2 regions of the Mesorhizobium sp. GW821-FHT04C10 genome follow, and region 1 is predicted to be linked to the other one. Evidence: predicted binding sites of a transcription regulator. Region 1 holds the regulator's gene; the other holds the start of a gene.
The links. Region 1 encodes LexA, which represses DNA repair genes until DNA is damaged. Its sites were predicted from a motif close to TGTTCNNNNTGTGTTCNG; they were not measured.

Region 2: AC07UC_RS07585 (helicase-related protein) is a predicted target of LexA. The motif match lies at 1,610-1,627, and genes of this name have one in related genera.

Annotation. Positions count from the first base shown of each region.
Region 1 is NZ_JBWKTL010000001.1:4,449,991-4,453,913, reverse strand. Features, by position in the region: gene AC07UC_RS21570 (GntR family transcriptional regulator) at 1-327, shown strand, start outside; gene AC07UC_RS21565 (threonine ammonia-lyase) at 324-1,298, shown strand; gene lexA (transcriptional repressor LexA) at 1,650-2,387, shown strand; gene AC07UC_RS21555 (ComEC/Rec2 family competence protein) at 2,381-3,923, opposite strand, start outside.
Region 2 is NZ_JBWKTL010000001.1:1,565,485-1,569,407, reverse strand. Features, by position in the region: gene AC07UC_RS07600 (acetyl-CoA C-acetyltransferase) at 1-269, shown strand, start outside; gene phbB (acetoacetyl-CoA reductase) at 360-1,085, shown strand; gene AC07UC_RS07590 (hypothetical protein) at 1,259-1,495, shown strand; gene AC07UC_RS07585 (helicase-related protein) at 1,795-3,923, shown strand, end outside.

The sequences.
Region 1 (3,923 bases):
ACGTCCAACTGGCTGTTGCGCTTCCGTTCGACAATCGCCGATCAGTTGCGGCGGCATCATCGTTTTCTCGGCCTGGCGCCGACATTGCGGGCGGCCGCCGGCCTCAAGGATGGCTATGGCGAGGCAATGGACGCCCTGCGCGAGGCGATCGCGATCGAGCATCACACCGCGATCATGGAAGCGGCCCTCGATCGCGATGTCGAGCGGGCAAAGGCGCTGATGACGGCGCATATCGGCTACACGCTGCATGTCTACGTTCACAGCGAGGACGGCGGCGCGAACAACTACACCGCACGCGCCGGCAGCCTGAAGGCAATTTCGGGATGACTTCAGCGCTTCCGCGACGTCCGACTCTCGATGAGGTGGTCGCGGCCCGTGACAGGCTGGCCGCCTGGTTGCCGCGCACGCCGCTGCTGCGCCTCGATCTCGGTCGTGCCGATCAGCGGATATTCCTCAAGCTCGAGACATTGTCGCCCATTGGCGCCTTCAAGATCAGGCCGGCGCTCAATGCCTTGCTCTGCCGCGATGCCGATGAACTCAGGCATGGCGTTGCGACCATCAGTTCCGGCAACATGGCCTACGGAATGGCCTGGGCGGCACGGGCGCTTGGCGTTCCGGTGGCCGCCTACATGTATGCCGATGCACCCCAGACCAAGATCGACGGGGTCCGCGGCCTTGGTGGCGACGTGCGCTTCGTCTCGCACGAGACATGGTGGCGCCACATCATCGGAACGGAGCGGCCGGAGGGCGCGGAACTCCTGGTGAACCCGGTCACCGACCAGGCGGTGCTTGCCGGCAACGCGACCATTGGCCTCGAGATCGCCGAAGATCTGCCCGAGGTCGATTGCGTCCTGACACCTTATGGCGGAGGGAGCATGACAACCGGTGTCGCCAGTGCGGTCAAGGCGATGCGGAGCCAGACGAAGGTCTTCGCCGTCGAGGATGAGAATGCGGCTCCGGTCACGGCGGCGCTGGCGGCCGGACGCATTGTCGAGATCGAGACGCGCCCCTCCTTCATCAAGAGCATAGGCGGCCCATCGCTGGTGCCCGGCCTATGGCCATTGGCAAGCCAGTCTATCGACGGCGCCATTGCCGTCAGCCTCGATCAGGTCACGGAAGCGATGCGCCTGTTGTTCTCGAAGGCAAAGATCGTGGCCGAAGGCGCGGGTGCCGCCTCGCTCGCCGCCGCGCTCCGCAGCGAGCGGGCAACCGGCAACGTCGTCTGCGTTATCTCCGGCGGCAATATCGATGCCGGCGCCTATGCGCAGATTCTGGGCGGAGCGATGCCGGAAGCCTGAACGCGTTCTATCCCCGGATAGCCAGCGATTGTTGGCGTTTTGATTTCGTTTCGTTCCGCTCGAAATGGATCGATTGGCCCCTGCAATCCGCCCTGTGAATGCCCTTCAAACGCTGATGCCAAGCGGGACAAGAGGGTGGACCACAGGCCATTAACCAAAATGATTTCAATGCTCGCCTTGGCGCGGAGGTGGTCGATTGCTGCCCACTGCCGGCAGCGGATAATTTCAGATGCCTTAACAAATTCACTAAACTTTAAACAGTTGCGGAACACAACTGGAACAGATAGTGTTTGTTCTGGGTTTGTTTTTCGATTCCGATTCACACCCTTCGTTCAATGCCTGGGGGGCGCCATGCTGACGCGCAAGCAACATGAACTTCTGATGTTCATCCATGAACGGCTGAAGGAAAGCGGTATCCCGCCCTCCTTTGACGAGATGAAGGAAGCGCTCGATCTCGCCTCCAAGTCAGGGATCCATCGCCTGATCACGGCACTGGAGGAACGCGGCTTTATCAGGCGGCTGCCCAACCGGGCGCGGGCATTGGAAGTGCTGCGGCTGCCGGATTCGATCGCGCCCGGCCTCAACGCCGCAAAGAAATTCTCGCCGAGTGTCATTCAGGGCAGTCTCGGTCAAGGCGGCCTCGGCCGCCAGATCAAGCCGGCGCCGTCGCGCTTGCCTTCTGCCGGCAATGACGACGACGCGGTCTCCGCCGTGTCGATCCCGGTGATGGGCCGTATCGCCGCCGGCGTGCCGATCGATGCGATCCAGCATCAGACGCATTCGATCTCGGTGCCGCCGGACATGATCATGGGTGGCGAGCACTATGCGCTGGAGGTCAAGGGCGACTCGATGATCGAGGCCGGCATCTTCGATGGCGACACGGTCATTATCCGCAACGCCGATACGGCGAGCCCGGGCGAGATCGTCGTGGCGCTGGTCGACGAGGAGGAAGCGACCTTGAAACGGTTCCGCCGCAAGGGCGCCTCGATTGCCCTTGAGGCCGCCAACCCGGCCTACGAGACACGCATTTTCGGGCCGGATAGGGTCAAGGTGCAAGGCAAGCTGGTCGGGCTGATCAGGCGCTACTGAGCAGGAGCAGCCGGCGTTTCGGCTTTTTGATAGGGTGGCAGCCCCCTCGCCTCACGCGAAAACTTTCGTTGCTCGTGCCAGGGCCGATACGGCCCGTCCACGGCGAAGCTGACGGTTGGCGGACCGGTCGCCGATTGGCGGTCAAAGAAGACGGCGGCACTGCCCTTGCGTGCAAGTTGCCGCTTGGTGATGACGAGGACCAGCGGGTTGTGGCAGGCATCGTAGCCCGTCGCGTCATTGACAACGATCAGGTCGGCGAAGCCGCAGGCCTTCCAGGTAGCCTTGCGGTCTTCGACATGCGCGATGATCGCGCCAGACGGATGCCGGGCGAGACAGATGCCTTCCGTGCAGTAGAACGGTGCCCCTGGCGGTAGATTGACGACATCGGCAATGTCGAATTGCCCGTCCGCCTTGTTGAACATCTCCGGTGTGACAATGGTTTCGGACACCAACGCGCGATTCCAATTGTCGACGGTGAATTCGTTCGGCCGAGCTCGGCTGACCGCGAGTTCGCCACCGCCGATCGGCACCGCGACCAGCCGCGCGTCTTCGGAGATCAGCACATCCGGCATGCGCGTATCAGACACGGTCAACAGGCCGGCGAGCGCGAATGGCACTGCCGCGAGCCGCAGCCATGTCGTCGCCATCGTCGCGATGACCAGGGCAATCGTCACCAGCAGCACGGAGTGTTGTGAAATCAGCCCGATCGCATCGACGGGGGAGCGTTCCGATATCCACGCCGATATGGAGATCATCACGGTCAGGCCCTTGCCCATCACGTAGAGAAAGGGACCATCGGCACCAAAGGGCATCGCAAGAGAACTGAGAACAGCGAAAGGCATGACAATCAGTGACACGATAGGCATGACGGCGAGATTGGCGAACAGGCTGAGCGGTGACACACGCTGGAAATGCCAGATGGCAAACAGCGCCGTGGCGCAGCCGGCAATGATGGAGGTCATCGCCAACCCGCCCGTCGCCAGCAGGAATCTTCGCGTCAGGAACCCCGGCAGGGACCGCTTTGGCGGTGGCGGTCTTGCCTTTCCCGCACGGTGATCCGCCCAGCCGGCATAGGCGCCGACCAGCGCGGCCGTTGCGGCGAACGACATCTGGAAGCTCGGGCCGACAACTTCGTGCGGCGACACCACGATGACGGCGATCGCCGAGATCGCCAGATTGCGCATGGTCAGCGCCGCGCGATCGAACAATACGGCAATCAGCATCACCGCCAGCATGATGAAACTGCGCTCGGCTGCAACGACGACGCCTGAGATGATGAGGTAGGCGGCGATCGAGAACAGTGCCGCGGCGGCCGCATATTTCTTCACCGGCCGGCGTGCGGAGAAATCCGGGAACAGCGCGAAGGCACCGCGCAGCAGACCCATGATGGTGCCGGCGACCAGCGCCATATGCAGTCCCGAAATGGAGATGATGTGATAGATGCCGGTGCGCCGCATCGCTTCGTTGATTTCATTGGGAATGCCGGCGCGCACGCCAACGATCAGCGCTGCCGCGATCTCACCTTCGGCACCGCCA
Region 2 (3,923 bases), 2.9 Mb from region 1:
GCTGGTCGGTTGGCGATCTCGACCTTGTCGAAGCCAACGAGGCTTTCGCCGCGCAGGCCTGTGCGGTCAACAAGGACATGGGCTGGGATCCCTCGATCGTCAACGTCAATGGCGGCGCCATCGCCATCGGTCACCCGATCGGCGCCTCGGGCGCCCGCATCTTCAACACGCTGGTCTACGAGATGCGTCGTCGCGGCGCCAAGAAGGGCCTCGCCACCCTGTGCATCGGCGGCGGCATGGGCGTCGCCCTGTGCGTGGAAGCCCTCTGAAGAAATACTGAACGGGCGGCGCAGGCCGCCCGTTTCATATCCAGTGCCTGCCAAGCCCGACAACAGGGCGATATCAAAAAGGGGAAATGCATGACCAAGGTTGCAATCGTCACGGGCGGATCGCGCGGCATCGGCGCGGCGATCTCGATCGCCTTGAAGAACGCCGGCTATTCGGTCGCGGCCAACTATGCCGGCAACGACGAGGCGGCAGCGAAATTCAAGGCCGAGACCGGCATTCCGGTCTACAAATGGTCGGTCGCCGACTATGACGCTTGCGCCGCCGGCATCAGCCGAGTCGAGGCCGACCTCGGCCCGGTCTCGGTGCTGGTCAACAATGCCGGCATCACCCGCGACGCCATGTTCCACAAATTGACCCGTGAGCAGTGGAAAGAGGTCATCGACACCAATCTTTCCGGCGTCTTCAACATGACACACCCGCTGTGGGGCGGCATGCGCGACCGCAAGTTCGGCCGCGTCATAACCATCTCCTCGATCAACGGCCAGAAGGGCCAGGCCGGCCAGGTCAACTATTCCGCCGCCAAGGCCGGCGACATCGGCTTCACCAAGGCCCTTGCCCAAGAAGGTGCCCGCGCCGGCATCACCGTCAACGTCATCTGTCCCGGCTACATCGCCACCGAGATGGTCAAGGCAATCGATGAGAAGGTGCTCAACGAGCGCATCCTGCCGCAGATCCCGGTCGGCCGCCTCGGCGAACCGGAAGAGATCGCGCGCTGCGTCGTCTTCCTTGCTTCCGAGGATGCCGGCTTCATCACCGGCTCGACCCTCACCGCCAATGGCGGCCAATACTTCGCCTGACGTCCAACGGCTTCAGACTGTAACGAACGGACCGGAAAACCCGGTCCGTTTCCGTTGAAGCCTTGGAGGCGAAAGAGTCCCCGCCGCGGCGCAATGCCCCAATCCGGCACGCAAGGGTTAATGGCGGCAGCGCCGCCTGTGCGAAACCCTGTGGTCAAGCCTGTGGATTGTCGGTGGATAAGCTGTTCACAACACAAGATATTGGGGGAACAAAAAGGGAAAATGCCGTCGGCGCTGTTTTGTCGCCGATTCGTTCCGGCTTTGAGCGCAAGTTAACGTTAATAGGCCGGAATCGCCCGCAGTTCCTTAACACCAAATTCAGAAAGATTAACAATTTCATAATCTTGAGTGATGGGCATCGTGCCGCCGGCGTCGTTTCCCGGCAAAGCTTAACGGCTGAACTCGCCTAGCATAAAACGGGCCAGTTCAGGGATTCAGCATGTGGTGAGAGTCACGGTCACGAAATCCACATATAGCCGTGAACAAAAGCTGAATCTGGTCGAGTCACCGATTCGTCGCCGATTCGTTCCAGACTCGTTCCATCAGTTAAGCGACAGCCAATTTAGCGCTGGACAAAGAGGCCTTCGAACCGCCCACGGAACATTCCGCTTTCGCTTCGCGCCCGAAATCCCTATGTGTCGCCTGTCATACGCGCCAGTTGAGGCACGCTCCCGACAATGAGAGGCCAGAAAGCCTTATTTCCGAGCCGATGAACATCCAGCCGAAACATACCGAGCCGCTGATCCTGTCGGGCCGCGACGTGACCGCCGTGCTTGGTCCGACCAACACCGGCAAGACCCACCTCGCCATCGAGCGCATGGTGGCGCATGAAACCGGTGTCATCGGGCTGCCGCTCAGGTTGCTGGCGCGGGAAGTCTACACGCGCGTCTGCGAAAAGGTCGGCGCCCATAAAGTCGCGCTGATCACTGGCGAGGAGAAGATCCAGCCGCCAGGCGCCAGATATTCGGTCTGCACGGTCGAGGCCATGCCGCGCGAGACCGACGCCGCCTTCGTCGCCATCGACGAGGTGCAGCTCGCCGGCGACCTTGAGCGCGGCCACATCTTCACCGACCGCATCCTGCATCTTCGCGGCCGCCAGGAAACACTGCTGCTCGGTGCCGCCACCATGCATGGCATCCTGCAGCGCTTGCTGAAGGGCGTTTCGGTGGTGACGCGGCCAAGGCTGTCGCATCTTGCCTATGCGGGCTCGAAGAAGCTGACGCGCCTGCCGCGCCGCACCGCCATCGTCGCCTTCTCCGCCGACGAGGTCTACGCCATCGCCGAGCTGATCCGCCGCCAGCAAGGTGGTGCCGCCGTCGTTCTCGGCGCGCTCTCGCCGCGCACCCGTAACGCCCAGGTGGCATTGTTCCAATCGGGTGATGTCGACTATCTCGTCGCCACCGATGCCATCGGCATGGGCCTCAACCTCGATCTCGACCATGTCGCCTTCGCCCAGAACCGTAAGTTCGACGGCTACCAGTACCGCAACCTGACGGCGGCCGAGCTCGGCCAGATCGCCGGCCGCGCCGGCCGGCATCTGCGCGACGGCACTTTCGGCGTCACCGGCCAGGTCGATCCGCTCGACGAGGAACTGGTCAAGAAGATCGAAGGTCATGACTTCGATCCGGTGAAGGTGCTGCAGTGGCGCACCGCTCATTTCGACTTCGCCAGCCTCGATGCGCTGAAGCGCTCGATCGAGACCAACGCTCCGGTGGAGGGCCTGACGCGGGCGCTGCCGGCTGTCGACGCGCAGGCGCTCGAATATCTTTCCCGCGACGAGGAGATCCGCGCGCTGGCGACCGACGCCAAACGCGTGGCGCTGTTGTGGGAAGCCTGCGCGCTGCCCGACTACCGCAAGATCGCCCCGGCGCAACATGCCGACCTCATCGCGTCGATCTATATGGACCTCGCCAAGCGAGGCCATGTCGACGAGAATTACATGGCCGAGCAGGTGCGCCGCGCCGACACCACCGAGGGCGACATCGACACGCTGTCGCACCGCATTGCCCAGATCCGCACCTGGACATTCGTGTCGAACCGGCCCGGCTGGCTGGCCGATCAGGCACACTGGCAGGAAAAGACGCGCGAAATCGAAGACAGATTGTCGGATGCGCTGCATGAGCGGTTGACGAAACGCTTCGTAGACCGCAGGACTTCCGTCCTCATGCGGCGCCTTAGAGAAAATACCATGCCTGAAGCCGAAATTAGCCCTACCGGAACCGTCCTTGTCGAAGGCCATCATGTCGGCGAGTTGCAAGGGTTCCGCTTCACCGCCGACCAGACCGCCGGCGGCGAAGACGCCAAGGCCGTGCGCACCGCCGCGCAAAAGGCGCTGGCCGCCGAGTTCGAGGCGCGCGCCGACCGTTTTGGCGCCTGCGCCAATGGCGACCTGGCACTTGGCTCGGACGGCACGCTGCGTTGGATCGGCGCGCCGATCGGCACGCTGGTCTCCGGCGAGGACGCGCTGAAGCCGCGCCTCGTGCTGCTGGCCGACGAACAGCTGACCGGCCCGGCGCGCGACAAGGTCGCCGCGCGCGCCGAACGTTTCGTCAATTTCCAGATCGAGTCGCTGCTCAAGCCACTGGTCGACCTGAAGAACGCCGACCAGATTTCCGGCATCGGCCGTGGTATCGCCTTCCAGCTGGTCGAGAATTTCGGCCTCATCAACCGCCGCGACATCGCCGAGGAGATGAAGTCGCTCGACCAGGAAGGTCGCGCCGCGCTTCGCCGGCTTGGCGTGCGCTTCGGCGCCTACCATGTCTTCGTCCCGGCGCTAATCAAGCCGGCACCCGCCGGACTGATGACCTTGCTGTGGGCGCTGAAGAATGACGGCAAGGA